Thermobifida halotolerans: one gene and its partner. The protein of the gene in region 2 binds, or shares a complex with, the protein of the main gene of each other region. Links are inferred from orthologs where the notes say so. Each region holds a gene or a part of one and is shown on either strand. Other genes may lie near its edges. The genes, in order: mfd and uvrA.

Region 1 (15,536 bases), 2.4 Mb from region 2 along the record:
AGGAGCGGTTCGAGGAGATCAAGAAGGAGTTCTCCACGTTCGCCGCCAAGCTGGACGTCACCGACCTGACCTTCATCCCGCTCTCGGCGCTGCACGGCGACAACGTGGTGGAGCGGTCGCTGAACATGCCGTGGTACGACGGCCCGTCGCTGCTGCACCACCTGGAGCACGTGCACATCGCGTCCGACCGCAACCTGATCGACGTGCGTTTCCCGGTGCAGTACGTGATCCGGCCGCACCGGGCCGACGACCCGGACCTGCACGACTACCGGGGCTACGCCGGCCAGGTGGCGGGCGGGGTGCTCAAGCCGGGGGACGAGGTGGTGCACCTGCCGTCGGGGCTGACCACGCGGATCAGGCGGATTCTCACCGCGGACGGGGACGTGGCCGAGGCGTTCTCCCCGATGTCGGTGACGCTGCTGCTGGAGGACGACATCGACATCTCGCGCGGCGACATGATCTGCCGTCCCCACAACCGGCCGAGCGTCACCCAGGACGTCGACGCGATGGTGTGCTGGATGGCGGAGGGGCGTACGCTCACGCCGCGGACGAGGTTGCTGATCAAGCACACCACGCGTACCGCCAAGGTGATGGTTCGCGACCTGCGGTACCGGTTGGACGTCAACACGCTGCACCGCGACGAGTCGGCGGCGGCGCTGGAGTTGAACGAGATCGGTCGGCTGTCGTTGCGGGTCACCCAGCCCCTGTTCGTCGACGAGTACCAGCGCAACCGGTTGACCGGCGGGTTCATCCTGATCGACGAGGGCACCAACACGACGGTGGGCGCAGGCATGATCCTCAGGGCCGGGTGACGCGCCCGGGGCCGGGCGTGGCCGGTGGCGTGTCAGCGCCGCGGTTGGGCCGGGCGTGGTCCGGACGCGGCGTCGTGCCGTCTCCGGTGCCGGTTGCGGACCGGGAGCCGTCCGGGTGAGGGGCGGCACAGCAGTGCGGTGCGGGTCGGGGTGGTGACCCGGTCGTGGATCTCGACGGGGAGGGTCGGCACTCCCCGTATCCGGGCCAGGACGAGGAACGGCAGGGTGTCGCGTGCGCCGGTGGAGACGACCACGGCGGGGCGGTACCGGCTGAACAGGCGGATCGCCGTGAGGGTGTTGCGGAACAGGGCGGTGGCGCGCCGGAGGAGGGGGTGGCGCGGCCGGGCGTCCGGTTCGGGGGGTTGCCGGGCGGCCAGGTCGGCGGTGCGCAGGGTGATCCAGAACCGTTCGTGTCCGTGCCACCAGGGGCGCGGGGGCCACAGTTGGGCGAGGTGCCCGCCGTTGGCGGCCACGAGCAGGACGGGTGAAGAGGTCATGGCCCAATAATTACATGACTCAGGGTTATGTAGCCATTACCTGAAGTGATAGTGCGCTGGTTGCGGGGTTATGGCCGGTTTGTTTCCGTGGTGTGTTCGGGAGGCGCATACCGTGGTGGCATGCGTCTGACCGTTTTCACCGACCTGTCGCTGCGTATCGTGATGCGATTGGCCGTCGCCGAGGAGGAGGCGCTCACCACGCGCTCGGTGGCCGCGATGATGGCCGTTCCCTACACGCACGCGGCCAAGGCCGTGGCGCGGCTCAGTGAGATGGGTCTGGTGGAGGCGCGGCGGGGGCGCGGCGGCGGACTGCGGCTCACCCGGGCGGGGTTCTCGGCGACCGTCGGCTCGATCGTCCGGGAGTTGGAGGGCGCGGGGGACGTCGTGGGGTGCGAGGACGATCCGCCCTGTCCGCTGCGGGAGGCCTGTCGGCTGCGCGGCGAGCTGCGTCGGGCGCAGGAGGCGTTCTTCGCGGCACTGGACGAGGTGACCGTCGAGTCGCTTGTGGCGAGTCCCACAGGGAAGATTCTGGTGGCGCTCCAGCCTCCCGAGCAGACGCCGTAGACCTGCTCCGACCTGCACAGGTGGTGCCCCGGTGATTCCTGGGGGGTGGATGGGGGAGTGGAGGCGCGCTCTTTAATATGCATCTGAGATGCAAATTAAAGGGTCCTCGAACTCCCCAACCCCTGGAGGGCGCATGCTGTCACCGCAGTCCGCCGAGATCGTCCGTGCCACGCTCCCGGTCGTGGGAGCCCACCTCGACCAGATCACCGCCCGTTTCTACGCGACGATGTTCGCGGACCGTCCCGAACTGCTCGACGGTCTGTTCAACCGGGCCAACCAGGCCAACGGGGAGCAGCGCAGGGCACTCGCCGGGTCCATCGCCGGATTCGCCACCGCGCTGCTGGACCGTCCCGACGAGCGCCCCGACGCCATGCTGGCGCGGATCGCCCACAAGCACGCCGCCGTCGGGGTCACCGAGGACCAGTACGTCGTCGTACACAAGTACCTGTTCGGCGCGATCGCCGACGTCCTGGGCGAGGCCGTCACCCCCGAGGTCGCCGCTGCCTGGGACGAGGTGTACTGGCTGATGGGCGGCGCGCTGATCGCGATGGAGGCCCGGATCTACGCCGAGAAGGGCGCCGTCAACGGCCGCACCTGGCGGGAGTGGACGATCGTGGACCGCCGCGAGGAGACCCCCGACGTGGTGTCGCTCACCCTGCGGCCCGACGACGACGCACCCCTCCCCGAGGTCCGGCCCGGACAGTACGTCAGCGTCCGCATGCGCATGCCCGACGGAGTCCACCAGCTCCGCCAGTACTCCGTCTCCGGCGGAGACGAGCGGAGCAGGCGGATCACCGTCAAGCGGGTCCGCGGCGGCAGGGGAGCCCCCGACGGGGAGATGTCCACCCTGCTGCACGCCGACGCCCGCGTGGGCGACCGCCTCACCGTCTCCGCGCCCTTCGGCGACGTGGTCCTCACCGACGGCGACCGGCCGCTCGTGCTCGTCTCGGCGGGCATCGGCTGCACCCCCATCGTCGGCATGCTGCACCACCTCGCCGCCACCGGTGCCACCCGCCGGGTCCTGGCGCTGCACGCCGACCGCTCCCGCGACGCCCACGCGCTGCGCGAGGAGACCGCGGAGCTGGTCGACGCGCTGCCGCGGGCAGAGCGGATCGTCTGGTACGAGGAGGGCGACGGCGGCCGGACCGGCCGGATGGACCTGGGCGACGTCGAGATCCCCGCCGACGCCGAGGTCTACCTGTGCGGCCCGGTGCCCTTCATGCGCGACGCCCGCGCCCAGATCCTGGCCGCGGGTGTTTCCGCCAGGGCGGTCCACTACGAGGTGTTCGGCCCCGACCTGTGGCTCCCGGAGAGCTGACCACCCCGGCGAATCGCTCCGCCGCGGCCCGCGCCGGCTGACCGGCGCGGGCCGCCGCCGTCGAATCAGTCCCCGCCGCCGCCGTCTCCGCCGCCCCAGTCGAAGTCCCAGCCCCCGGAGTCGCCGATCTCCGCGCCCTCGCGTCCGTTCCGGCCCCTGCGGCGCTTCTTCCCGCCGATCGGCAGCAGGAGAACCACGGCGAAGAGGACGACGAAGACCACCGGAGCCACCAGCAGGATGTCCATCCGGACTCCTTTCCACCCGTCAGCGACGGCCCCGGCCGCTCATCCCGGTGGAGCCGTGCCGGACACCGCCCGGACGAGTGCAGGGGACCCGCGGAAACCGGTAGAAGTGTGGAGAACCCGAGAAAATCAGCCCTGCGGTCGCTTCCGGCCGGGCTCGAAGATCGCCTCCACCAGCTCCGAGCACCACCTCAGCAGTTCCCGGTCGCGCAACTGCTTCCCGCCGATGCCTCCGGCCTTGGGGACCGGCACCAGCAGGGTGTGGGTGGCGTTCTTGAGGATCGACTTGGGGTAGAGCCGACGCAGCCGCAACTGCTGGGACTCGCGCAGCTCCACCGGGGCGAACCGGACCTGGCTGCCCTGCAGGACCACGTCGGTGAGTCCGGCACTCCTGGCCAGCACCCGGAACCGCGCCACCGCAAACAGGTTGTCGACCGGCTGCGGCGGCTCGCCGTAGCGGTCGACCAGCTCCTCGCGGACCGCGGCGATGTCGTCCTCGCCCGCGACCTCGGAGATCCTGCGGTAGGCCTCCAGCCGCAGCCGCTCCCCCGGCACGTAGTCGTGCGGGATGTGCGCGTCGATGGGCAGCTCGACCCTGGTCTCGACCTCCTCGGCCGCGTCCTGGCCGCCCTTCAGCTCGCGCACCGCCTCGCCGACCATGCGCACGTACAGGTCGAAGCCCACGCCCGCGATGCTGCCGGACTGCTCGGTGCCCAGGATGTTGCCCGCGCCCCGGATCTCCAGGTCCTTCATCGCCACGTACATGCCCGCGCCGGTCTCGGTGTGCTGGGCGACCGTGGCCAGCCGCTCGTGGGCGGTCTCGCTGAGCGGCTTGTCCGGCGGGTACAGGAAGTAGGCGTAGGCGCGCTCCCGTCCGCGCCCCACCCGGCCGCGCAGCTGGTGCAGCTGCGACAGGCCGTAGTTGTCGGCCCGGTCCACGATCAGGGTGTTGGCGTTGGGCACGTCCAGACCCGACTCCACGATCGTGGTGGAGACCAGGACGTCGAAGTTCTTCTCCCAGAAGTCGACCATCACCCGTTCGAGCTGCTGCTCGTTCATCTGGCCGTGGGCGTAGGCCACGCGCGCCTCGGGTACCAGGCGGCTCAGCGTGGCGGCGACCCGGTCGATCGTGGCCACCCGGTTGTGCACGAAGAACACCTGGCCCTCGCGCATCAGCTCGCGCCGGACGGCCGCCGCGATCTGCTTCTCGTCGTAGGGGCCGACGAAGGTGAGCACCGGGTGCCGCTCCTCGGGCGGGGTGAGGATCGTGGTCATCTCGCGGATGCCGGTGAGCCCCATCTCCAGGGTGCGGGGGATGGGAGTGGCCGACATCGCCAGCACGTCCACCTGGGTGCGCAGCCGCTTGAGCGCCTCCTTGTGCTCGACGCCGAACCGCTGCTCCTCGTCGATGATCACCAGCCCCAGGTTCTTGAACCGGGTCTCGGGGGAGAGCAGCCGGTGCGTGCCGATCACCACGTCGACGTCGCCGCTGAGCATGCCCTCGCGGGTGCGTTCGATGTCGGCGTCGGTCTGGAACCGCGACATCGGCCGGACCGTGACCGGGAAGGACGCGTAGCGTTCGGTGAACGTGGACAGGTGCTGCTGGACCAGCAGGGTGGTGGGCACCAGCACCGCCACCTGTTTGCCGTCCTGCACCGCCTTGAAGGCCGCGCGCACCGCCACCTCGGTCTTGCCGTAGCCGACGTCGCCGCAGATCAGCCGGTCCATGGGCACCGACTTCTCCATGTCGCGCTTGACCTCCTCGATCGCGGCGAGCTGGTCGGGCGTCTCCACGTAGGGGAAGGCGTCCTCCAGTTCCCGCTGCCAGGGGGTGTCCGGCGCGAACGCGTGCCCCGGCGACGCCTGCCGCGCCGAGTACAGCCGGATCAGGTCGCCGGCGATCTCCCGGACGACCTTGCGCGCCCGGTTCTTGGTCTTGGTCCACTCGGCGCCGCCCATCTTGGACAGGGCGGGAGCGTCGCCGCCGACGTAGCGGGTGACCTCGTCCAACTGGTCGGTGGGCACGAACAGCCGGTCGCCGGGCTGGCCGCGTTTGGAGGGCGCGTACTCGATGACCAGGTACTCGCGGGTGGCGCCCTGGACGCTGCGGCTGACCATCTCGATGTAGCGGCCGATGCCGTGCTGCTCGTGCACGACGTAGTCGCCGGGTTTGAGCTGGAGCGGATCGACGCCGCCGCGGCGGCGGCTCGGCATCCGGCGCATGTCGCGGGTGGAGGAGCGCTGCCCGGCGAGGTCGGTCTCGGTGAGCACCACCAGGCGCACCGAGCGCCACACGAAGCCGTGCTCGATCAGTCCGGTGGTGACCGTCGCCACGGCGGGGTCGGGCGGTTCGGGCAGGGAGTCGCGCAACTGCGTGCCCAGGCCCGCGTCGCGCAGCATGGACGTCAGCCGTTCGGCCGGCCCCTGCCCGGGGGTGAGCAGCACGACCCGCCACCGGTCGTGCAGCCAGGACTTGACGTCGGCGATCGCGCGCTCGGTGTCGCCCCGGTAGGCGTCCGCGGCCGACGCTCCGACGAGTACGGAGTCGTCCTCCTCGGCGGTGGCGGAGACACCCGGGTCGAAGGGGGTGACGGTCCACCACGGCAGGCCGAGCTGGTCGGCGCGCGAGCGGAGTTCGGCGATCGACTGGTAGGCGGAGCCGCCCAGGTCGATGGGGGCCGCACCGCCGGAGGCCGCGTTGATCCAGGACGCGTCGAGGAACTCCTGGCTGGTGGCGACCAGTTCCTGGGCGCGGGTGCGGATGCGCTCGGGGTCGCAGCCCACGATGTGGGTTCCCTCGGGCAGCAGGTCCAGCAGCAGTTCCATGCGGTCGGCGAGCACCGGGGCGAACGCCTCCATGCCCTCGACCGTGACGCCTTCGGCGAGCTTGCCCAGGACGTCGGCGAGCGCCGGATGTTCGGCGGCGAGGACGCGGGCGCGTTCCCGCACGGTGTCGGTGAGCAGCAGTTCCCGGCAGGGCGGCGCGAACAGTCCGGCCCCGGCGTCGCCGCCGAAGCGGTCCGACCCGGTGATGGAACGCTGGTCGGCGACCTGGAAGTAGCGGATCTCCTCGACGGAGTCGCCCCAGAACTCCAGGCGCAGCGGGTGTTCCTCGGTGGGCGGGAACACGTCGAGGATGCCGCCGCGCACGGCGATGTCGCCGCGCTTCTCCACCAGGTCGACGCGTGCGTATCCCGCGTCGACCAGCGCCTGGACCACCTCGTCCAGTTCGACGGAGTCGCCCGTGCGCACCCGGACCGGTGTGAGGTCGCCGAGCCCGGCCACCAGCGGCTGCAGGACGGCGCGGACGGGGGCGACGACCACCCGAAGGGGCGCGGTGAGCGGGTCGGAGGGGTCGGGGTGGGCCAGGCGGCGCAGCACCGCCAGGCGCTGCCCCACGGTGTCGGAGCGGGGAGACAGGCGCTCGTGCGGCAGGGTCTCCCAGGCGGGGAACAGCGCCACGGAGTCGGCGGGCAGCAGCGAACCGAGGGCACTGCTCAGGTCGGAGGCCTCACGTTCCGTGGCGGTGACGGCCAGGATCGGGCGTCCCGCGCCCACGGGGGCGTCGGAGGCGAGTCCGGCCACGACGAAAGGACGCGCCGCGGGGGGCGCGACGATGTCGAGGTGGGGATCGCGGCCGCCGCGGGCGGTCTCGATCGCCCGGTTCAGGGCCGGGTCGCCGGTGACGACGGAGAGAAGTCCATTAAGGCTCATATCACCAGGTGGGGCGTGTGATGGTTGGTGCCCGCCGCGTGGCGGGCGCGAAACGGAGGCGGAGTCGGCACTCCTCGGGATACAGCCTACGCGGGGCGCTGTGCCGACCGCATCAGGTATGGGTGACCGGTGGAGGCGGAGTCGCCTACGGTGGTGGCCGCCGTACCGGGCCGCTCGGAGAACAACACGGAAGGACCCCGCCGTGTTCCCGGAATCCGGTCTCCCGGCGGCCCGACCAGGGGAGGGTTCCAGGTGGCCCGCGCCCCAGGGGGCGTGTGACCGGTGCCGGGACGTCGGGGAGAAGAGTTTCCGGGCGTTCCGGGCCCGGGAGAGGTTTTCGGGGAGCCCGGACCGAGGCCCCCGGGGACTCTCCCCTCGGGCCCGTGCCTTCCCCCGGGCCTCTCCGCGGCTCCCAATACCCTTGGCGGGGATGTCCGATCGACGAGGGAGCCGTGATGACCCACCCAGCCGGAGGGCCCGCCGCCTTCACTCCGGGGCCCCAGGGGCTGGCCCACCTGGAGTTGCTGCTGGCCGGGAGCTGTCCGCTGCCGGGGTTCATGACGCGGGCCGAGGCCGCCCGGATCGGCCGCTCCGGGCCGCCCCCGGCGGGGGCGCCGTGGCCGGTGCCCGTCGAGCTGTCCGTTCCCGACGAGTTCGCCGACGCCCGCGCGCTGGTGCTGACCGACCCCGAGGGCGCGCCGCTGGCGGAACTGGCGGTCACCGAAACCCACCGGGACGGGACGGTCCGCCTGGCCGGGGAGGTCCGCCCGGCGGCCCCGCCGGTGTACGGTTCGCTGCGTTCCCTGCGGTTGACCGCCCGGCAGGTGCGGTCCTCGCGGGACGAGCGGCGGGCGCTGCTGGCCGTGGTCGCCGACCGGCCGCTGCACCACCGCGCGCTCGCCCGGATCCGCGCCGCCCTGGAGCGCCTCGGTGACGCCGACCTGCTGGTGCTGGTGGACGTCCCGTTGGACGCCGAGGGGGCCGCGCCCGCCGTGCTCGCCGCCGGTCCGCTGCTGCCGGAGGGCACCCGGTTCGCCGCCGTCACCCTGCCCGTCGCGGCGGCCGACGGCGCCCCCGAGTGGTCGGCCGAGCGGCACGGCCTGCTCGCCGCGCACGTCGCCGCCGCCTACGGGGCCACCCACGTCCTCCTGGAGAGCGCCCGCGCGGTCGAGCCGCCGTCGGGTGCCCCGGTGAAGGTGCTGGCCGCCGAGGAGTGGGCCTACGACACCGCGCGGCAGCGGTGGCGGCCCGCCGAGGAGGCCGCGCCCGGGCACGCCCGCCGGGAGCTGACCGAGGCCGACGTGGCGGAGGCACTGGACCACGGCAGGCCGCTGCCCGAGTGGTTCACCCCCGAACCGGTGGCCGCCGCGCTGGCCCGGATGCGCCCCTCCCGCGCCGACCGCGGCCTCACCCTCTTCTTCACCGGGCTGTCGGGGTCGGGCAAGTCCACGGTGGCGCGCGGCGTCGCCGAGGAGATCCGCCGGGCCGGGCGCACGGTGACACTGCTCGACGGGGACGTGGTGCGCCGCATGCTGTCGTCGGGGCTGACGTTCTCGCGGGCCGACCGCGACCTCAACATCCGCCGGATCGGGTACGTGGCCTCCGAGATCGCCCGGCACGGCGGTGTGGCGGTGTGCGCGCCGATCGCGCCGTACGCGGCGACCCGCGCCGAGGTGCGGCGCATGGCCGAGGACACCGGCGACTTCTTCCTGGTGTACGTGGCCACCCCGATCGAGGTGTGCGAGGCACGGGACCGCAAGGGCCTGTACGCCAAGGCGCGCGCCGGGGAGATCCCCGAGTTCACCGGGGTCTCCGACCCGTACGAGGCGCCCGAGGACGCCGATCTTGTCATCGACACGTCCGCGGAGAGCGAGGCGGAGTCGGTGGCGCGGGTCGTGGCGGCGCTGCGCGACGGCGGTTGGCTGCCGCGCTGATCCGGCGGCCTCCGCCGCGCGTCCGCCACAATGGGAGGTATGAGCGAGCACAACGGCACACCCCCGGGGCACCGGCTGGTCGCGCTGGTGGAGGTCATGGACACATTGCGGCGCGAGTGCCCGTGGGACGCCCAGCAGACGCACCGGTCGCTCGCCAAGTACCTCATCGAGGAGGCCTACGAGGCGCTGGAGACCATCGAGCGCGGCGACTGGGACACCCTCGCCGAGGAGCTGGGCGACGTCCTGCTCCAGGTGGTGTTCCACGCGCGGGTCGCCGCCGAGTGCGGGGCGGACGGCTTCACCATCGACGACGTGGCCGACGCCATCATCGCCAAGCTCGTCCGCCGCCATCCGCACGTGTTCTCCGACACGGCCGTGGAGGGCGCCGACGAGGTCAGGGCCAACTGGGAGGCCATCAAGGCCGCCGAGCGCGCGGCCAGGGGGGAGCGGTCCGACGTGTCCGTCCTGGCCGGGGTGCCGTTCGCGCAGCCCGCCGCGCTGCTCGCCTACGAGTTGCAGAAGCGCGCCGCGCGCAACGGCGTGCCGGAGGACCTGATCGGCGACGACGGCGGTCCCGGCGGGGAGCTGTTCGCGGCGGTGGAGGCCGAACGGCGCCGTTCGGCCGACCCGGAGATGGACCTGCGCGCCGCGGCCCGCCGGTTCGACGCCCGGGTGCGCGCCGCCGAGGAGGCGGCCCGCGCCGACGGTCTGGACCCGCGCGGGCTCACTCCCGAGCAGTGGCGCTCCTACTGGGCGGAGTAGTCGGCCCGACCCCGAGCAGGACAGCGCTCTTCGGGGCGGAGGGCCGGGCTCCGGGGCCGTGGACCCCGCCCCCGCCGAAGCGCGGCACCTCTGGTGGGCCGGACAGCGGTTGACCGACCGCACGGCCCACGGGGTGTTCGTGCCGTGGCGGGGCGGGGGAGCCCGTCTCGTCCGTCCCCGGCTTCGTCCGGCCTTCCCCGTCCCGCAGGCAGCCGGGGCGTGCGGCGCTCAGGAGGCCGAGCCGTCGGCGGCGCTCCTGGTGGCGGCGAGAGCCCGGTTCCACACCTCGCCGACCACGGTGGACGGCAGTTCCACGGTGGGGCCGCCGTCGTGTTCGGAGGCTGCCGCGGGGCGGCGGGCCTGGTCGCCCACGCGCAGCCACAGTCCGACGACGATCCAGCTGGTGACCAGGGAGGAGCCGCCGACGGCCAGCAGGGGGAAGGTCATGCCGCTCAGCGGGATCAGCAGGGTGATCCCGCCCACCACCACGAACACCTGGAAGGCCCACAGGAAGGCCAGGCCGGTGGTCATCAGCTTGACGAAGACCTCACGTGCGGCCAGCGCGGCCCGGAAGGCGCGTTCCACCAGCAGCAGTGTGGCCACCAGGACCGCCGCCAGTCCGGCCAGGCCGAACTTCTCGCCCAGCGACACCATGATCAGGTCGCTGTCGGCGGCGAACAGGGTGGAGGCTCGGCCGGTGCCGAAGCCGACGCCGAGCAGCCCGCCGTCGGCGAGCGCGAACAGGCCGTCCACCACCTGCCGGCTGCCCTGGGGGTCGTGGTAGACCTCGGGGGAGAAGGCGTGCAGCCAGATCGTCACGCGCTGTTGGACGTGCCAGAAGAGCAGGTGGGCGGCGTAGGCTCCGGCGAGGAACATCGCCAGGCCGATGCCCGCCCACGACTTGCGCTGGGTGGCGGCGTAGAGCATCGCCAGGAACAGGGTGAACAGCAGCAGCGAGGTGCCGAGGTCCTTGGTGCCGACCAGGATGAGGATGGCGATTCCCCACGCCGCCGTCATCGGTCCCATGTCGCGCATCCGGGGCACGCTGAAGATCTTGACGCCGCGCACCGTGATCTGGGTGGCGGCCAGGGACAGGGCGTCCCGTTTCACGCCGAGGTAGGCGGCGAGGAAGACCACCAGCGGGATCTTGGCGAACTCCGAGGGCTGCACGGTGAAGTCGCCGAACGACAGCCAGCGTCGGGCGCCGTACTGGTCGAGTCCGACGACGGGCAGCATGGGCGAGGCGAGCAGGGCGAGTCCGGCGAGCGCCATCAGGTAGGGGTAGCGCTGCAGGTGCTGGGGGCGGCGTACCAGGAGCAGCGTGGCCAGGCAGGCGAGTTGCCCCAGGCCGGTCCACATGAGTTGCCGCGGGGCGGTGGCGTCGGAGTCTCCGGCTTCGGCGTGCAGGCCCCAGATGAGGATGAGGCCGATCCCGTTGAGCAGGACCGTCAGCGGCAGGATCAGCGGATCGGCCCAGGGTGCGAGGAACCGCAGTGCGACGTGGACGGCCAGGGCGCCGGAGCCGAGGACGGCGGTGAACGTCCACAGCACGTCGGGTACGCGTCCGTCCAGTTGCAGTCCGGCGAGGCCGAGACCGATGGCGAACACCGAGAGAGCCACGGTCAGCATGGCCAGTTCGGTGTTGCGCCGCCGCCCGTGGCGGGGCGTGGTCTCGTCGGTCATGTCCCGCCTCGTTGGTCTGTGCGGTGGCACAGCGGACATAGCGAACTATAAGCGGACGGCGGGTTCCGGGTGGTGAGGCGGGGTGGCGAGTCGCCGCAGGTGGGGAGGGTGGGCGCGGGTCAGCCGCGTGCGGCCTCCGGTTCCGGGGCGGCGGCGCGTGCCGCCGCGGAGTCGGTCAGGTGGGCGCGCAGGGACCAGGCTGTCGCGGCGGCCCAGAGGGTGAGGACCAGCAGGTAGACGGCGGTCTGTCCGGTTCCGTCGACGGGCAGCCAGTCGCTGTTCATGACGGTGTGGGCGTTGGTGAGGATGATCATGCCGCCGACCACGGAGCCCAGGACGCGCGGGGGGACGTAGCGCACGATCCAGGCGGCGAAGGGCGCGGCGGCGGCTCCGCCGATCAGGAGGGCGACGGCCCAGGGCAGGTTGACCCCGGAGTGGCCCAGGCCGGTGAGGAAGCCCGCGCTGGCGGAGAGGGCCACGATGAACTCGCCGGTGGCCACCGAGCCGACGACCCTGCGCGGTTCGAGTCGGCCGCTGGCCAGCAGCGCGGAGGTGCCGACCGGGCCCCAGCCGCCTCCTCCGGTGGCGTCGACGAATCCGCCGACGAGGCCGAGCGGGGTGAGGAAGCGACCGCGCAGGGGCTTGCCGAGGTTGCCGCTCGGCAGTCCCCGGACGGTGAAGCGGAGGAGGACGTAGCAGCCCAGCAGCAGCAGGATGCCCGACATCAGGGGGGCCGCGGCCTGGGTGGACAGGCTGCTCAGAACGGTGGCGCCGCCGAACGCGCCGATTCCGCCGGGGATCGCGATGCGTCGTACGACCCGCCAGTCGACGTTGCCCATCCGCCAGTGCGACAGACCCGACGACAGGGTGGTGCCGATCTGGGCCAGGTGGACGGTGGCGGAGGCGCCTGCCGGTGTCGCGCCGACCGCCAGCAGCAGGGTGGTCGAGGTGACGCCGTAGCCCATGCCGAGACTGCCGTCGACGAGTTGGGCCAGCAGGCCGACCACGCCCAGCAGGATGAGGGTCTGCATCGCGGAGGGAGCCTTCCTGATTTTTTCTACTTGTTCGGTAGGAATGGTAGACGAAGGTCCCGCGTGTCGCCCAGGGGTCGCGGTGTGTCGGTCCGCCTTTGTGGGTATCGAGGAGACGTCGGGTTCGCGACACGCCGGAACGGCACCCCGGGAGTGAGGTGCGTCTCATGGTTGCGAAACCGGATATCCCCGTCGATCAGCGGATTGGGAAAAATGGACTAAACCAATCCGGGGTGTGGGGGAGACGCCGCGGTACCCGGATCGGTAGGCTCTGGGTGGTTCGCGCGGTGGCCGAGGAACACTTTCCCGTGCCGTTGCGTGACGAGGTGTCACCCCACCGACCGGGTCTCGGACAGCGCAGTGCGCGGACCGACCGGGACCACGCACAGACGCGAGGAAATGGAGTACTACGTTGGCGTCGATCGAGGCAGTGCAGGCGCGGGAGATTCTCGACTCCCGCGGTAACCCGACGGTCGAGGTCGAGGTTCTGCTCGACGACGGGACGACCGCCCGGGCGGCTGTCCCCAGCGGTGCGTCCACCGGCCAGTTCGAGGCGGTCGAGCTGCGTGACGGCGGCGACCGCTACGGCGGCAAGGGCGTTGAGAAGGCCGTCGCCGCGGTGAACGAGGAGATCTCCGACGAGATCATGGGCTACGGCGCCGAGGAGCAGCGGCTCATCGACAACGCGCTGATCACCCTGGACGGCACCCCCGACAAGTCCCGCCTGGGCGCCAACGCCATCCTGGGCGCGTCCCTGGCCGTGGCCAAGGCGGCCGCGGAGAGCGCCGACCTTCCGCTCTTCCGCTACCTGGGCGGCCCCAACGCCCACGTGCTGCCGGTGCCGATGATGAACATCCTCAACGGCGGCGCGCACGCCGACACCAACGTCGACATCCAGGAGTTCATGATCGCCCCCATCGGGGCGCCGAGCTTCCGTGAGGCGCTGCGCTGGGGCGCCGAGGTCTACCAGGCGCTCAAGGCGGTGCTCAAGGCCCACGGGCTGGCCACCGGCGTCGGCGACGAGGGCGGGTTCGCCCCCAACCTCGACAGCAACCGCGCCGCGCTCGACCTGATCACCGAGGCCGTCACCAAGGCGGGCTACACCCCCGGCAGCGACATCGCGCTGGCCCTGGACGTCGCCGCCACCGAGTTCCACTCCGACGGCGCCTACCAGTTCGAGGGCAGGAGCCGCAGCGCCGAGGAGATGGCCGCCTACTACACCGAACTGGTCGACGCCTACCCGCTGGTGTCCATCGAGGACCCGCTGGACGAGGAGGACTGGGCGGGCTGGAAGTCCCTGACCGCCGCCCTGGGCGACCGGGTCCAGCTCGTCGGCGACGACCTGTTCGTCACCAACCCCGAGCGGCTGCGGCGCGGTATCGACGAGGGCGCCGCCAACTCGCTGCTGGTCAAGGTGAACCAGATCGGCACGCTCACCGAGACCTTCGACGCCGTCGCGCTCGCCCAGTACAGCCGCTACACCGCGATGATCAGCCACCGGTCCGGCGAGACCGAGGACACCACCATCGCCGACATCGCGGTGGCCACCAACGCCGGGCAGATCAAGACCGGCGCCCCCGCCCGCAGTGAGCGGGTCGCCAAGTACAACCAGCTGCTGCGCATCGAGGACGAGCTCGACGACGCGGCCGTCTACGCCGGAGCGGGCGCGTTCCCGCGCTTCGCGCGGCAGGGCTGATCCCGTGCCGAAGGCGCCGGAGCCGCCGAAGGGCCGCCGTCCGCGTACGACGGGGGCCCCGGTCTCCGGCGCCTCCGTGTCGCCACCCAGCGGGAGCGGCGGCTCCCCGCGGCGGCGGTCCCGACGGACCGCGGACGCCACCGCGCCGCGCGACCGCGGGGGCTCCGGCGCGGAGCCGACCGGCAGGCCCGCGCTGACCAGCCGCGCGGCCATCCTGGCGCTGCTGGTCTGCGTGATCGCGCTCAGCCTGGCCTACCCGCTGCGCGAGTACATCGCCCAGCGCGCGCAGATCGCCCAGCTCAAGGAGGAGCGCGCGCACACCCGGCAGGCGGTCCAGGAGCTCGCCGAACGCTACGAGGAGTTGCAGGATCCCGCCCACATCGAACGCGAGGCCCGCTCCCGGCTGCACTACCAGTACCCGGACGAACAGGCCTACATCCTCCTCGGCGAGACCTCCGAGGAGGAGGAGGTCGAGGACAGCGGTCCACGGGAGCCCTGGTTCGTCGAGCTGTGGGACTCGGTCGCCGAGGCGGACCGGCCGGACGCGTGAACACCGTGCTCCGGGCGGACCGGAGGCGCGGAGCGGAGCCGCGGCCTTTCCGGCGGGAGTAGGCTGAGAGGCGTCATGACTTCCGCAGAGCACAATCCCGACGGTCGGGCCGCCGCCGAGGACGTCGCGGCCGTCCGGCTCCAGTTGGGACGGCCGCCGCGCGGCGTGCACGAGGTGGCGCACCGGTGCCCGTGCGGGCTGCCCGACGTGGTGCGCACCGCGCCGCGCCTGGAGGACGGCACCCCGTTTCCCACCCTGTACTACCTGACCTGTCCCCGCGCGGCCTCGGCCGTCGGCACGCTGGAGAGCAGCGGGCTGATGCGCGAGATGACCGGGCGACTGGAGGACGATCCCGAACTGCGCGCCGCCTACGCCGAGGCGCACGAGTCCTACGTGGCCGAACGCGACGCCCTCGCCCGAAGGATCGGGGTGGAGCCGCTGCCCGAGGGCATGCAGAGCGCGGGCGGCATGCCGAGGCGGGTCAAGTGCCTGCACGCGCTGGTCGCGCACGAGTTGGCCGTGCCGGGGAGCAACCCGCTCGGGCGGGAGGCCCTGGACAAGCTGCCCGAGTGGTGGGACCGGGGGCCGTGCGTGTGTGTGGACGACAGCACCGACAACACCGAGAGGAACGGCGGGGGCCAGTGAGAACGGTCGCGGCCATCGACTGCGGAACCAATTCCATCCGTCTGCTCGTGGCGGGAGTGATCGACGCGGACGGCGACGACGTCCAACT
Region 2 (14,881 bases):
CTACGTCACCGCCAACCAGGTGCCGACGGTGCTGTACGAGATCGTCATCGGCGGCGCGCTGTCGGGGGTGGTCGTGCCGGTGCTGGCCGCCGCGGCCCGCCGGGGAGACGCCGAGTACGTGCGCCGCACCGCGTCGGCGCTCGTCACCTGGGTGGTGGTCGTCGCCGTGCCGCTGAGCCTGCTGCTCGCCGCGGCCTCGGAGACGGCGGCGCGGCTGCTGCTGGCCGGGACACCGGGGTGTGCCTCCGCCGAACTTCTCGCGCTCGCCGCGCGCTTCCTGGTGGTCTTCGCCCCGCAGGTCCTCTTCTACGGTCTGGCGGCGGTGCTGTACGGCGTCCTGCAGGCGCACCGGCGCTTCCTCGCCCCGGCGCTGGCGCCGCTGCTGTCCAGTCTCGTCGTCATCTGCGCCTACCTCGCCTTCCTCCCGTTGAGCGGGGGAGCCGACGACGTCGGCGCGCTTCCCGTCGCGGCCGAACTCGCCCTGTCGGCGGGCACCACCGCGGGGGTGGTCGCGCTGTTCCTCACCGCGCTCGTCCCGGTGCTGCGGATGCGGCTGGGACTGCGGCCCGCCCTGTCCTTCCCGCCCGGAGTCGCGCCCAGGGTGCGCTCCCTGGCCGTCGCCGCGCTGCTGCCGCTGGCCGCCATGCAGGTGACCCTGCTGGTGTCGATGTGGCTGGCCAACCACGGCGGCGGCGGGGGGACGGGGGTCCTCTACAGCTACGCCTGGACACTGTTCACCCTCCCCTACGGCATCGTCGCCGTTCCCATCGCGACGAGTGCGTTCACCGCCCTGGCGGAGCGCCACGGGGAGCGGGACCGGGACGGCTACGACCGGGTCCTGTCGGTCGGGACGCGTGCCTGCCTCATCGCCGTCACCGGTGCGGCCGTCGCGCTCGCCGCGGCGGCCGCACCGGTGGCCCGGCTGTTCGCGCACGACGGGGCCTACCCGTTGGAGGTGGCGCTGCTCGCGTACGCGCCCGGGGTCGTCGCCTTCGGGATGACGGCTCTGCTCAGCCGCGCCCTGTACGCCGTCCACCAGGGGCGCGCCGCCGCCGTGGCGCAGGTGAGCGGGTGGGCGGTGGCGGTGGTCGCGGCCGGGGGCGCGGTGGCGCTGTGGCCGCCCGGGCAGACGGTCGCCGCGTTGGGCGCGGGCACGTCGCTGGGGTTGGGGGTGGGCGCGGTGCTGCTGGCAGCGGCGGTGCTGCGGGTACGCGGACGGGCCGCGTTCACCTCTCTCGGCCGTACCACGGCGGCCTGTGCGCTGGGCGCGGCGGTGGGATACGGGTGCGGGGCGGGCACGACCGCGCTGCTGCCCACCGGTTCGACGCTGCTCGCCGCGGCCGCGGCGCTGCTCGGCGGGGCCGCGGCGGTACTGGGATACGGGGCGGCGGTGGCGGTGGTCGACGCCGCGGCGCTGCGCGCGGCGCTCACCCGCCGTGTCGGCGCGCGAGACACCACGGAGGAGACGTCGGAGTGAACGGGTTGCGGATCGTGTTGGCGCTGGCCACCAGCAGCGGGGGCGTGGGCAGCCACGTGCGGTCGCTGTGCTCCGGGCTGGGCGAGCGGGGCCACCGGGTGGCGGTGGTCGGCCCGGCGGCCACCGGGGAGCGGTTCGGCTTCACCGGAGCGGGCGTGCGCTTCGCCCCGCTGGAGGTGGGGGACCGTCCCCGCCCGCTCGGTGACGCCGCGGCGCTGCTGCGGCTGCGCGCGCTGCTGGCGGGCGCCGACGTGGTGCACGCGCACGGGGTGCGCGCGGGAGCGTTGGCGGCGCTGGCCCGTCCGGCCGCGCCGCTGGTGGCGACCCTGCACAACGCGCCGCCCGCCGGTGGCGGCGCCCTGCTGTTCGGGGCGCTGGAGCGGGTTCTGGCGCGGCGCGCGGACCTGGTCCTGGGGGTCTCCGGCGATCTGGTGGAACGGGCGCGCGCCCGGGGCGCGCGCCGGGTGGGACGGGCGCTGGTGCCCGCGCCCGCCATGGCCGCCTCCGGACGGGACCCGGCCGAGGTCCGCGCCGGTCTGGGGGTGGAGCCGGGACGGCCGCTGCTGGTGACCGTGGCCCGGCTGGCCGAGCAGAAGGGGCTTCCGGTGCTGCTGGACGCGGCCCGGTCGTGGGCGCGGCGCACGCCGCCGCCGCTGGTGGCGGTCGCCGGGGAGGGACCGCTGCGGGAGCGGACCGCCGCGCGGATCGCCGCCGAGGGCCTTCCGGTGCGGCTGCTGGGGCGGCGCAGCGACGTCGCCGACCTGCTCTCCGCCGCCGACGTGTTCGTCCTGGCGAGCGTGTGGGAGGGGCAGCCGCTGGTGGTCCAGGAGGCGCTGCGCGCCGGGGTCCCCGTGGTGGCCACGGACGTGGGGGGCGTCGCGGAGCTGACCGGGGACGCCGCGGCCCTGGTGCCGCGGGGGGACGCCGCCGCGCTGGCCGGGGCGGTGTCGCGGATCCTGGACGACGGCGCGCTCGCGGCGCGGATGCGGGCCCGCTCACGCGCGGCGGGAGCCGCGCTGCCCCTGCCGGGGGAGGACTGCGACCAGGTCATCGGCTACTACGCGGAGCTCGTCAACGGGCGAGCGCTCAGGTGAGGCCAGCCTCACCTTCTCTCCAAGCGAAAATGGCGGAACCGGTGGTTCTCCGCGCTCCGCGGTGGTGGCATCATGGACCCGGTGTCAAAAGTGGACGGAATTTTCTCGCCTCCGCTTCGTTGCACCGTTCGGTAGGGGAGTATCCCTTCGCGGCGGCGTCGTCATCACGGAACGCAATGGCGCGTTCCCGGTGCCGTCGGCCCACACCTGTGCCCCGTGGGCGGGAGAGACCTCCGGTTCTTGTCGTGTCCGCGCGAGTGAGGGCGGCCACCGCAACCGGAGGAGAGGAGCCCCAATGAACGTGCCCCTGTGGGTCTGGCTGGCGACCATCGTCGGAATCGTCGCGATCCTGGCCATCGACCTGGCCATCGTCGACCATCCGTGGAGCAGGAAGCGCGAACCCAAAGAGTTCAGCATGAGGGAGGCCTCCTGGTGGTCGGTCTTCTACATAGCCGTCGCGATCGTCTTCGGGTTCGGCATCTGGTATTTCGTGGGCTGGGAGAAGGCCGGTGAGTACTTCGCGGGCTACGTCACCGAGAAGAGCCTCAGCGTCGACAACCTCTTCGTCTTCTACCTGATCCTCACCTCCTTCGCGGTGCCCAAGAAGTACCAGCACGAGGTGCTGCTGATCGGCATCGTGCTGGCGCTGGTCATGCGCGGCGTCTTCATCGCCGTGGGCGCGCAGGCCATCAACGCCTGGAGCGAGGTCTTCTACCTGTTCGGCGCGTTCCTCATCTACACCGCGATCAAGATCGTCCGGGACAACGTCAAGGGCTCCGAGGAGGAGGAGACCGACTACACCAACAACTTCGCGGTGCGCATGGTCCGCAGGGTCTGGCCGGTCACCGACGGCTACCACGGTTCGCACCTGACGGTGAGGCTCGACGGCCGCCGCCACGTCACCCCGATGTTCATGGTCATCGTCGCCATCGGCGTCACCGACCTGGTCTTCGCGGTCGACTCGATCCCGGCGATCTTCGGTCTCACCCAGGACGCCTACCTGGTGTTCACCGCCAACGCCTTCGCGCTGCTGGGCCTGCGGGTCCTGTACTTCCTGCTGGCCGGACTCATGGACAAGCTGGCCTACATCAGTTGGGGCCTGGCCGCGATCATGGTGTTCATCGGCGTCAAGATGCTGCTGCACGCGCTGCACGAGAACGGGGTGCACGTCCCGGAGATCGGTACCGGACTGTCGCTGACGGTCATCCTCGGCGTGATGACCGTCACGGTCATCGCCAGCGTGCTCAAGGCCCGCAGCGACGCCAGGAAGCTGAGGAACCGCACCGGCAGCATCACCTCCGGCGAGTAGGCCCGCGGGCGGCGCGGAATCCTCGCGGGAAACCCGCACAGTCGAACAGGCGTACCCATAGAATGGGGTCTCGGTCGGAATGCGGCCGGGACCCCGCTGGTTATCGTGGGGAGAGCTTTCCCGAGGCGGCGCCGCCGTGCCGTCTTCCGCCCGCTTTCGGCAGAGACATCACTCACGACGCCGCGGGCGCGGGGCCGTCGAACGGCCTCCCGTACCGCCCGCGGGCGTCTGCCCACCCCTCGACGAGGAAGGATGGAGCGCACCGGCTCCCGGCAGCCGCCGGGGTCCACGCGCGAAGAGACATGGCCGATCGTCTGGTGATCCGCGGGGCCCGCGAGCACAACCTCAAGAACGTCTCCCTGGACCTGCCCCGGGACTCGATGATCGTGTTCACCGGGCTGTCCGGTTCGGGTAAGTCCTCGCTGGCCTTCGACACCATCTTCGCCGAGGGGCAGCGCCGCTACGTCGAGTCGCTGTCGGCCTACGCCCGCCAGTTCCTCGGCCAGATGGACAAGCCCGACGTCGACTTCATCGAGGGCCTGTCCCCGGCGGTGTCCATCGACCAGAAGTCCACCAGCCGCAACCCGCGCTCCACGGTCGGCACCATCACCGAGGTGTACGACTACCTGAGGCTGCTGTGGGCGCGCGTCGGCAGGCCGCACTGTCCCCGGTGCGGGAGGGAGATCTCCCGGCAGACCCCGCAGCAGATCGTCGACCGGGTGATGGAGCTCGCCGAGGGCACCCGCTTCCAGGTGCTGGCGCCCGTGGTGCGCGGACGCAAGGGCGAGTACGCCGAACTGTTCCGCAACCTGCAGGCCAAGGGCTTCACCAGGGCGCGGGTCGACGGCGCCCTGGTGCGGCTGGACGAGGCGCCCGCCCTCAAGAAGTACGAGACGCACGACATCGCCGTCGTCGTCGACCGGCTCAGCGTCAAGGCGTCGGCCGTCAAACGGCTGACCGACTCGGTGGAGACCGCGCTGCAGTTGGCGGGCGGCACCATCCTGCTGGAGTTCGTGGACCTGCCCGCCGACGACCCCGAGCGGGAGCGGATCTACTCCGAACACCTGTACTGCCCCTACGACGACCTGTCGTTCGAGGAGCTGGAGCCACGGTCGTTCTCCTTCAACTCGCCCTACGGGGCCTGTCCCGAGTGCGCGGGGCTGGGCACCCGCATGGAGGTCGACCCCGAACTGGTGGTGCCCGACCCCGCCAAGACCCTCAACGAGGGCGCCATCGCGCCGTGGAGCGGGGGAAGCCCCAGCGAGTACTTCACCCGCCTGATGCAGGCGCTGGGCGAGGCGATCGGCTTCGACCTGGACACCCCGTGGGAGAAGCTGTCCAGGGCGGCGCGCAGGGCGCTGCTCAACGGCCACGACACCCAGGTGCACGTCAGCTACCGCAACCGCTACGGGCGGCAGCGCGCCTACTACACCGACTTCGAGGGCGTGGTCAACTGGGTGCGCCGCCGCCACTCCGAGAGCGACAGCGACTTCGTGCGCGAGCGGCTCGAGGGCTACATGCGCGTGGTGCCCTGCCCGGCGTGCCAGGGCAGCCGCCTCAAGCCGGACGTGCTGGCGGTGACCGTCGGCGGACGCTCCATCGCCGAGGTCAGCGCGCTGCCGTTGAACGAGTGCGCGCGGTTTCTCGGTTCGCTGGAGCTGTCCGAACGCGACCGGGTCATCGCCGCCCAGGTGCTCAAGGAGATCAACGCCCGGCTCGGCTTCCTGCTGGACGTGGGTCTGGACTACCTCAGCCTCAGCCGTGCCGCCGGGACGCTGTCCGGCGGCGAGGCGCAGCGCATCCGGCTGGCCACCCAGATCGGCTCGGGGCTGGTCGGGGTGCTCTACGTGCTGGACGAGCCCTCCATCGGGCTGCACCAGCGCGACAACTTCCGGCTGCTGGAGACCCTGCAGCGGCTGCGCAACATCGGCAACACCCTGATCGTCGTCGAACACGACGAGGACACCATCCGCGCCGCGGACTGGGTGGTGGACATCGGTCCGGGGGCGGGCGAGCACGGCGGCCGGGTCGTGGTCTCCGGCCCGGTCCGGGAGTTGGTGGACAACCCCGAGTCGGTCACCGGCCAGTACCTGTCCGGGCGGCGCGCGATCGAGGTCCCGGACGTGCGGCGGTCCCGCGACGCCAGGCGCCAGCTCGTCGTCAAGGGGGCGCGCGAGAACAACCTGCGCGACCTGGACGTGGCCTTCCCGCTGGGCGTGTTCACCGCCGTCACCGGGGTGTCCGGCTCCGGCAAGTCCACACTGGTCAACGAGATCCTGTACAAGGCGCTGGCCAAGGAGCTCAACGGCGCGCGCGAGGTGCCGGGGCGCCACACCCGGGTCAACGGGACGAACCAGGTCGACAAGGTCGTGCACGTCGACCAGAGCCCCATCGGCCGCACCCCGCGGTCCAACCCGGCCACCTACACCGGCGTGTTCGACCACATCCGCAAGCTGTTCGCGCAGACCACCGAGGCGAAGGTGCGCGGATACCAGCCGGGGCGGTTCTCCTTCAACGTCAAGGGCGGCCGCTGCGAGGCGTGCGCGGGCGACGGCACGATCAGGATCGAGATGCAGTTCCTCCCCGACGTCTACGTGCCGTGCGAGGTCTGCCACGGCGCCCGGTACAACCGGGAGACGCTCGACGTGCACTACAAGGGCAGGACCATCGCCGACGTGCTGGACATGCCGATCGAGGAGGCGCTGGAGTTCTTCGAGCCGATCAGCGCCATCCGCCGCCACATGCAGACCCTCAACGACGTGGGTCTGGGCTATGTGCGACTCGGCCAGCCCGCCACCACCCTGTCGGGCGGCGAGGCGCAGCGGGTCAAGCTCGCCACCGAACTGCAGCGCCGCTCCACCGGGCGCACCGTCTACGTCCTGGACGAGCCCACCACGGGCCTGCACTTCGCCGACATCGAGAAGCTGCTGGGCGTGCTGGGACGCCTGGTGGACGCGGGCAACACCGTCATCGTCATCGAGCACAACCTCGACGTCGTCAAGACCGCCGACTACGTCATCGACATGGGACCCGAGGGGGGTGCGCGCGGCGGCACGGTGGTGGCGACCGGAACGCCGGAGGAGATCGCGGAGGTTCCGGAGAGTTACACGGGCCGGTTTCTCCGTAAGATTCTCACCTGAGGAATCGGCAGCGGATCTCCGCGGGGTCCTGTGCGCCCTGTCGCGCCCCGGGGTGTCCCGCGCGGGTCCGTACCAACACCGGAAGGCTGTCCCCATGACCCACCCCCCGCCCCGGGACCCCCGAGCGACCGCGGCACACGGCCCCGGACAGTGGCCGGTTCCCCGGCCGCCGGTGGCGTACACGGGCTACGGTCACCCGCTGTCGGCTTCCGTGCCGGGCACGGCGAGGCGGCACGGGCTGGCCTCGTGGGGGCAGCGGTGCCTGGCGCGCCTACTCGACACCTGCTTCGTGGCCGTCCCGCTGGGCGTGGTCCTGGTTCTCGCCTGGCTGCTCTGGTTCTTCCTCGCCTTGCTGGCCGACAGGACCGTCGAGTCCGCGAGCAGCGGAAGCATGATCTTCATGAGCGTGTGCGGGTTTTTGGCCTGCACGCTCTACGACGTCATCTTCCTGCGCAACTGGGGGCGCACCCCGGGCAGGATGATCGCCGGGATCGTGGTGGTGCCCGTGAACGGGGCGCCCAGGATCCCCCTCGACGCCCTCGTCGCCCGCTCCGCGCTCTTCCAGCTCCCGGCTCTGGCGACGTGGGCGCCTGTGTGGGCACTGGTCCTGGCCTACGGGCTGTGGGCGGTGCTGTTCTGCCTGTGGCCGCTGTGGGATGCGCCCAGCCGGCAGGGCGTGCACGACAAGGTCGCCCGGACTGTCGTGCTGCGGCAGGACTGAGCCGCCCGCCGCCCCGGGGCGGTCCGCCTCCGAACAGGTACTACATTGCGTAGTAGGTATGTTCGGACCACTCAGGGAGCTGTCATGACAACGGAGCCGTCGCCGTGCGCCTGCCGGATCAGCCGACGCACGATGCTGGCGGGCGCGGGCGCCACGGGAGCGGTGGCGCTCACCGCGGGGGCCTGCGGAACCGCGCCCAAGCCGCAGGACACGCTGCGCGGGCGGGTGGTGGCCCAGACCACCGACGTTCCCGAGGGCGGCGGACTCCTGGTGGTCGACGCCAAACTGGTGATCACCCAGCCCACGCCGGGCGAGTACCGGGCCTTCGGCGCGTCGTGCACCCACGGGGGCTGCACGATCCAGGAGGTCACCACCGACATCCACTGCCTGTGTCACCACAGCAGGTTCGACCTCAACGGGGAGGTGCTCCAGGGACCGGCCGTCGATCCGCTGGAGCCGTTCGAGGTGCGGGTGGAGGGCACCGACATCATCCTGGTCTGAGCCGGGGACGGCGCGGGGGTCAGTCGGCCTCGTCGACCCGCTCGCCGCCGACGGCGGCCGCGGCGGAGGAGTGGCGAAACGCCGAGGAGGGCCACATCGCGGCGTACCGCTGCTCCTCGCCGTCCATCCCGGTGAACTGGGTGCGGTTGCGCGGCAGCGCCTCGGGGAAGTTCTCGCGGATGTAGACGAGCATGTGTTCGCGCAGCTCCACCGAGAGCGTCCAGCGGGCGCTGGAGTCGGCGGCGCTCACCGTGGCGCGCACCTCGATCAGCCCGGAGTCCAGCACGTCGGTGACCTCCAGCGCCCAACTGCGGCCGTCCCACAGCGGGTGCCGGGTCACGAACGACTCGACCTCGGCGCGCAGCCGGTCCACCGGGACCTCCCAGTCGAGCCGGAACGCCACCACCCCGGTGATGTTGCTGCCGTGCTTGGTCCAGTTCTCGAACGGGGTGGTGGTGAAGTAGGACACCGGCAGGACCAGGCGGCGCTCGTCCCAGATGCGCACGGTCACGTTGGTGAGGGTCAGTTCCTCCACACGCCCCCACTCGCCCGCCACGACCACGACGTCGTTGATGCGCAGCGAGTCGCTGAACGCCAGTTGCAGCCCCGCGAACAGGTTGCCCAGCGTGGCCTGCGCCGCCACACCGGCGATGATGCCGATCAGACCGGCCGACGCCAGCAGCCCGGCGCCCAGGGCGGCGACGGCGGGGAAGGTGAACAGGATCGCCGCGACCGCCAGCAGGCCCAGGACCGTGGCCGCCACCCGGCGCAGCAGCCGCACCTGGGTCTGCAGCCTGCGGGAGCGCCGGTCGGCGTCACCGTTGTGAACGGCCAGGCGGGCCAGCACCGTGTCGGTGATGGCGTAGGCGACGGTCAGCCCCAGCCAGGTCAGGGAGGCGATCATCGCGATGCGCATGCCGTGCTGGAAGATCGGATACCAGAAGCGGGGGTTCTCGAACCCGCTGGCGTTGGGCAGCGCGAGGTTGATCCCCAGCACCGCGGCCGCGGCGTACGCCGAGTAGCGGCACCGCCGCACCAGGTGCTCGGCCACGCTCCACACCTTGGACAGCTGGTGAGTCAGCAACCAGTGCAGCACGGTGATCAGGAGCACCGAGACCGCGACGGCGACTCCCACCGCGATCCAGTTGCCGATTGACATCACTGGAGGAACCCCCTGAACGAAGCTCGGGAACGTAAAGTGTGCAACGCGAATACACGGACAACCTAGAACATCCCTATGCCGAACCGTGACATCCGCGGGGGTGAGTAACCGCATTCTCAAGGAAGCGCAGGCCTGCGGCTCCGGGCGGGCGGCGGGGGCGGACCGGGTGCGAGCAGTGCCGCCCCGCGACCACAATGGGACCATGACCGTCCGACCGACCCTGCGCCCCAAGCCCGGATCGATCCCCACCGACCCGGGGGTCTACCGCTTCCGGGACGAGCACGGCCGCGTGATCTACGTCGGCAAGGCCAAGAACCTGCGCGCGCGGCTGTCCTCCTACTTCCAGGACTTCGGCGCGCTGCACCCGCGCACCCAGTCCATGGTCTCCACCGCGGCCGACGTCGACTGGACGGTCGTGGGCACCGAGGTGGAGGCGCTGCAGTTGGAGTACTCCTGGATCAAGGAGTACGCCCCGCGCTTCAACGTCCGCTACCGCGACGACAAGAGCTACCCGTACCTCGCGGTCACGCTCAACGAGGAGTACCCCCGGGTGCAGGTGATGCGCGGCGCCAAACGCCGGGGAGTGCGCTACTTCGGGCCCTACTCCTACGCCTGGGCCATCCGCGACACCGTGGACCTGCTGCTGCGGGTCTTTCCGGTGCGGACCTGCTCGGCGGGGGTGTTCCGGCGCGCCCGCTCCAGTGGACGCCCCTGCCTGCTCGGCTACATCGACAAGTGCTCCGCGCCGTGCGTGGGCCGGATCGACGCGGCCGGGCACCGCGCGCTCGCCGAGGACTTCTGCGCCTTCATGGCGGGCGAGACCGGCCGGTTCCTCAGGGCGCTGGAGGCCGAGATGCGCCGGGCCGCCGCCGAGCAGGAGTACGAGCGCGCCGCGCGCCTGCGCGACGACGTCCAGGCGCTGCGCACGGTCATGGAGAAACAGGCGGTGGTCCTCGGCGACGGCACCGACTGCGACGTCATCGCCTTCGCCGAGGACCAGTTGGAGGCCGCCGTCCAGGTGTTCTACGTGCGCGGCGGACGCGTCCGCGGCGAACGCGGCTGGGTGGTCGACAAGGTCGAGGACGTCTCCACCGGACAGCTCGTCGAGCAGTTCCTCTCCCAGAACTACGGCGCGGCCGAAGCGGACGAGAGCACGGCGGGGGCCGCCGCGGCCATCCCCCGCGAGGTGCTCGTCTCGGCCGAGCCCGCCGACCGCGCCGCCGTCACCACCTGGCTGGCGGCGCGGCGCGGCGCGGCCGTGGACGTGCGGGTGCCGCAGCGCGGCGACAAGCGCGCCCTGATGGAGACCGTCGCCAAGAACGCCGAGCAGGCGCTGGCCCGGCACAAGAGCCAGCGCGCCTCCGACCTGACCACCCGCTCCAGGGCGCTGTCGGAGATCGCCGAGGCCCTGGGGCTGGCCGAGGCCCCGCTGCGCATCGAGTGCTTCGACGTCTCCGACCTCCAGGGCGAGCACGCGGTGGCGTCCATGGTGGTGTTCGAGGACGGCTTGGCCCGCAAGTCCGAGTACCGGCGGTTCAGCGTCCGCGGCGGCTCCGGAGCCGAGCACAGCGACGTGGCGGCGATGCACGAGGTCATCACCCGCCGGTTCACCCGCTACCTGGAGGAGAGCCAGCGTTCCGGCGAACTGGACACGCTGGGCGACAGCGGCGGCCACGCGGCCACGGACCGCTCCTCCGGCTCGTCCGCCCCCAGGTTCGCCTACCCGCCCAACCTGGTCGTCGTGGACGGCGGCCGCCCCCAGGTCGCGGCGGCCCGGCGGGCTCTGGAGGAGCTGGGCATCGAGGACGTGGCGGTGTGCGGCCTGGCCAAGCGGCTGGAGGAGGTGTGGGTGCCCGACGACGAGGACCCGATCATCCTGCCGCGCGCCAGCGAGGGCCTGTACCTGCTGCAGCGGGTCCGCGACGAGGCACACCGGTTCGCGATCTCCTACCATCGACGCAAGAGGGCCAGGGCGCTCACCGCCAGCGCCCTGGACGACATCCCGGGGCTGGGCCCCGTCCGGCGCGCCGCTCTGGTCAAGCACTTCGGATCGGTGCGACGCCTGGCGGAGGCCACGGTCACCGAGATCGCCGAGGTGCCCGGCATCGGGACGCGGACCGCGCAGACGATCCACGAGCGGCTCACCGGCACCGCCGACACCGGCGGGGCGCGTCACACACCATCGGACAACAGCGAGTGAGACAACCGAGACCATGGGAGATGAGCACGTGACGACCAGTCGGGGAGGCGACTTCTCACCGGAGATCGTCGTCGTGACGGGCATGTCGGGAGCCGGGCGCAGCACCGCCGCGCGGGCGCTGGAGGACCTCGACTGGTTCGTCGTCGACAACCTGCCGCCGGGGCTGCTGCCCACCATGATCGACCTCGCCGGACGCACCCACGGCGCGGTGCCGCGGGTGGCCGCCGTCGTCGACGTGCGCAGCATGGCCTTCACCGAGGACCTGCTGTCCTGCGTCGAGGAGCTGCGCAGCCGCGGTATCGCCGCCCGCGTGGTGTTCCTGGAGGCCGGCGACGACACCCTGGTGCGCCGCTTCGAGAGCGTGCGCCGCCCGCACCCGCTGCAGGGGGACGGGCGGCTGACCGACGGGATCAGCCGGGAGCGCGAGCTGCTGCGCTCCATCCGCGGCGAGGCCGACCTGGTCATCGACACCTCCCAGCTCAACGTGCACCAGCTCAAGGCCAAGATGGTGGGCTTCTTCGGGCGGGCCCGCGAGACCCACCTGCGCGCCAACGTGGTCTCCTTCGGGTTCAAGCACGGTCTTCCGGTCGACGCCGACCTGGTGCTCGACTGCCGGTTCCTGCCCAACCCGCACTGGGTTCCGGAGCTGAGGCCGATGACCGGGCAGGACGACCCGGTCCGCGACTACGTGCTGGCCCAGCGCGGGGCCAAGGAGCTACTGGACTCCTACACCGAGGTGTTGCGGCTGCTCGCCGGCGGGTACCTGCGCGAGGGCAAGCACTACATGACACTCGCGGTGGGCTGCACCGGAGGAAAGCACCGCAGCGTCGCCATGTCCGAGCAGCTCGCCGAGCGGCTGCGCGACGAGGGGGTCGAGGTGAACATCATCCACCGCGACCTGGGCCGCGAGTAGGCGACGACGCGGCGCCGAGGGCCGCACCACGGTGTTCCGGACCGCCGAGGCGGAGCCGGGAGGGGAAGAGGTACGCGTAGACCTATGTCGGGTTATGAGGACGCTTGGGAGAAACCGGGTGCGGACGACGGCGTTTCCGCACCGCCGCGCGTGGTCGCGCTGGGCGGGGGGCACGGACTGTACGCCTCGCTGTCCGCACTGCGCCGGGTCACCACCGACGTCACCGCGGTGGTGACGGTCGCCGACGACGGCGGTTCCAGCGGGCGGCTCCGGCGTGAGCTGGGTGTCCTTCCCCCGGGGGATCTGCGCATGGCGCTGGCGGCGCTGTGCGGCGACGACGAGTGGGGCAGCACCTGGAGCGAGGTCGTGCAGCACCGGTTCCGCTCCGAGGGCGAGCTGCACGGGCACGCGGTGGGCAACCTGCTCATCGTGGCGCTGTGGGAGCTGCTGGGCGACTCGGTGGCCGCCCTGGACTGGGTGGGGCAGTTGCTCGGCGCGCACGGCCGGGTGCTGCCGATGTCCTCGGTGCCGCTCGACATCGTCGCCGAGGTGGAGGGCGCCGATCCGGCCCGCCCCGACGAGGTGGTGACCGTGCGCGGGCAGGTGGCCTGCGCCAGCACCCGGGGGCGGGTGCGGTCCATCTCGCTGATCCCCGACCGGCCGCCGGTGCCCGGTCAGGTGGTCAGGGCGGTGCACGAGGCCGACTGGGTGGTGTTCGGCCCCGGCTCCTGGTTCACCAGTGTGCTGCCGCACCTGCTCGTCCCGGACCTGGCGCGGGCGCTGGTGGACACCCGGGCGCGGCGGGTGGTCGCGCTCAACCTGTCGCCCCAGCGGGGCGAGACCGACGGGTTCGCCGCGCACACCTACCTGGAGGTGCTGGCCGACCACGCGCCCGAGTTGCGGGTGGACGTGGTGCTGGCCGACCGCAAGGGGGTGGAGGACACGGTCCGGTTGGAGCGGGTGGCCGCGGAGTTGGGAGCGCGGCTGGTGCTGGCCGACCTGGCCGTCGACGACGGCTCCCCCCGGCACGATCCGGACCGCTTCGCGGTCGCCTTCGATCAGATATTCGCCGACTGAGCGATCCTGGCCGCAAAGGTTCGAGAAAGTGCGGGGGTGTCGGATCGGTCAAGGAACCGGACACACGCGCAGAGGGCATGGAGTTGGCCGCGCTGGCAAGTAGTCTGCCACGAAGGGCGCTGCTTGGCCGCGGCGCGCACGTGTGCGTTCTACAGGGGGAAGGGGCCGCATCCATGGCGATGACCGGCGTGGTGAAGGACGAGTTGAGCCGGCTGACCGTTCTCAAGCCATGCTGCCGCAAAGCGGAAGTCTCGACGATTCTGCGTTTCACCGGCGGGCTGCACCTGGTCGGCGGACGTATCGTGATCGAGGCCGAACTCGACACCGGAGCCGCCGCGCGGCGGCTGCGCAAGGACGTCTCCGAGGTCTTCGGGCACGAGTCCGAGGTGGTGGTGCTGGCCCCCAGTGGTCTACGCAAGGGCAACCGCTACGTGGTCCGGGTCATCAGGGACGGTGAGAGCCTGGCCCGCCAGACCGGGCTGATCGACGGCAACGGCCGTCCCGTCCGCGGCCTGCCGCGGCACGTGGTGGCGGGCGGGGCCTGCGACGCGGAGTCGGCCTGGCGCGGCGCCTTCATCGCGCACGGTTCGCTCACCGAGCCGGGGCGGTCCATGTCCCTGGAGATCACCTGTCCCGGCCCCGAGGCGGCGCTGGCCCTGGTGGGTGCGGCGCGGCGGCTCAAGGTGCACGCCAAGGCCCGCGAGGTGCGGGGGGTGGACCGGGTGGTGGTGCGCGACGGCGACTCCATCAGCGCGCTGCTGACCCTGCTGGGCGCCCACCAGAGCGTGCTGGCGTGGGAGGAGCGGCGGATGCGCCGCGAGGTGCGGGCCACCGCCAACCGGCTGGCCAACTTCGACGACGCGAACCTGCGGCGCAGCGCCCGTGCCGCGGTCGCCGCGGGCGCCCGGGTGGAGCGCGCCCTGGAGATCCTCGCCGACGACGCCCCCGAGCACCTGGTCGCCGCGGGCAAGCTGCGTCTGGAGCACAAGCAGGCCTCCCTGGAGGAGTTGGGGCAGCTGTCGGACCCGCCGTTGACCAAGGACGCCATCGCGGGGCGGATCCGGCGCCTGCTGGCCATGGCGGACAAGCGCGCAGCGGATCTGGGCATCCCCAACACCGAGGCCAACCTGACTCCCGACATGCTCGTGCCCTGATGTGAGGACGAGCGCCGACACGCTCAAACCCTGATGTGAGGATGACCACAGGAAGCGGTCGGCGGCTGGTGCGGGAGGGGGCTGCGGCGGGCACGGTGGCGGCCGGAGCCGAGCGGCACGCCAAGAAACCTCG

The links.
Region 1: the proteins of uvrA (region 2) and mfd are in contact, whole or in part, in a crystal structure (PDB 4DFC), measured with the Escherichia coli proteins. The link is inferred for Thermobifida halotolerans from one-to-one orthologs.

What each region holds. Positions count from the first base shown.
Region 1 is NZ_CP063196.1:5,183,782-5,199,317, forward strand. What follows is about bases 3,363-7,451. They hold mfd (transcription-repair coupling factor), read right to left. Parts: upstream 7,148-7,451; coding sequence 3,563-7,147; downstream 3,363-3,562. Other genes in these bases: NI17_RS22940 (hypothetical protein), read right to left, coding at 3,363-3,436. Also shown: sulfate adenylyltransferase subunit CysN, read left to right, coding at 1-812; NI17_RS22925 (glycosyltransferase family 28 protein), read right to left, coding at 845-1,309; NI17_RS22930 (Rrf2 family transcriptional regulator), read left to right, coding at 1,430-1,873; NI17_RS22935 (globin domain-containing protein), read left to right, coding at 2,007-3,191; more of NI17_RS22940, read right to left, coding at 3,257-3,362; cysC (adenylyl-sulfate kinase), read left to right, coding at 7,603-9,081; NI17_RS22955 (nucleoside triphosphate pyrophosphohydrolase), read left to right, coding at 9,121-9,843; NI17_RS22960 (FtsW/RodA/SpoVE family cell cycle protein), read right to left, coding at 10,072-11,526; NI17_RS22965 (sulfite exporter TauE/SafE family protein), read right to left, coding at 11,646-12,557; eno (phosphopyruvate hydratase), read left to right, coding at 12,970-14,253; NI17_RS22975 (FtsB family cell division protein), read left to right, coding at 14,330-14,803; NI17_RS22980 (DUF501 domain-containing protein), read left to right, coding at 14,879-15,448; NI17_RS22985 (Ppx/GppA phosphatase family protein), read left to right, coding at 15,445-15,536. UniProt on the Escherichia coli protein: Couples transcription and DNA repair by recognizing RNA polymerase (RNAP) stalled at DNA lesions. Mediates ATP-dependent release of RNAP and its truncated transcript from the DNA, and recruitment of nucleotide excision repair machinery to the damaged site.
Region 2 is NZ_CP063196.1:2,796,603-2,811,483, reverse strand. What follows is about bases 3,787-7,220. They hold uvrA (excinuclease ABC subunit UvrA), read left to right. Parts: upstream 3,787-4,182; coding sequence 4,183-7,020; downstream 7,021-7,220. Other genes in these bases: NI17_RS12535 (RDD family protein), read left to right, coding at 7,115-7,220; NI17_RS12545 (TerC family protein), read left to right, coding at 3,787-3,880. Outside these bases: murein biosynthesis integral membrane protein MurJ, read left to right, coding at 1-1,477; NI17_RS12550 (glycosyltransferase family 4 protein), read left to right, coding at 1,474-2,571; more of NI17_RS12545, read left to right, coding at 2,867-3,786; more of NI17_RS12535, read left to right, coding at 7,221-7,741; NI17_RS12530 (Rieske (2Fe-2S) protein), read left to right, coding at 7,826-8,242; NI17_RS12525 (mechanosensitive ion channel family protein), read right to left, coding at 8,262-9,401; excinuclease ABC subunit UvrC, read left to right, coding at 9,607-11,604; RNase adapter RapZ, read left to right, coding at 11,633-12,517; NI17_RS12510 (gluconeogenesis factor YvcK family protein), read left to right, coding at 12,668-13,594; DNA-binding protein WhiA, read left to right, coding at 13,768-14,748. UniProt on the Escherichia coli protein: The UvrABC repair system catalyzes the recognition and processing of DNA lesions. UvrA is an ATPase and a DNA-binding protein. A damage recognition complex composed of 2 UvrA and 2 UvrB subunits scans DNA for abnormalities.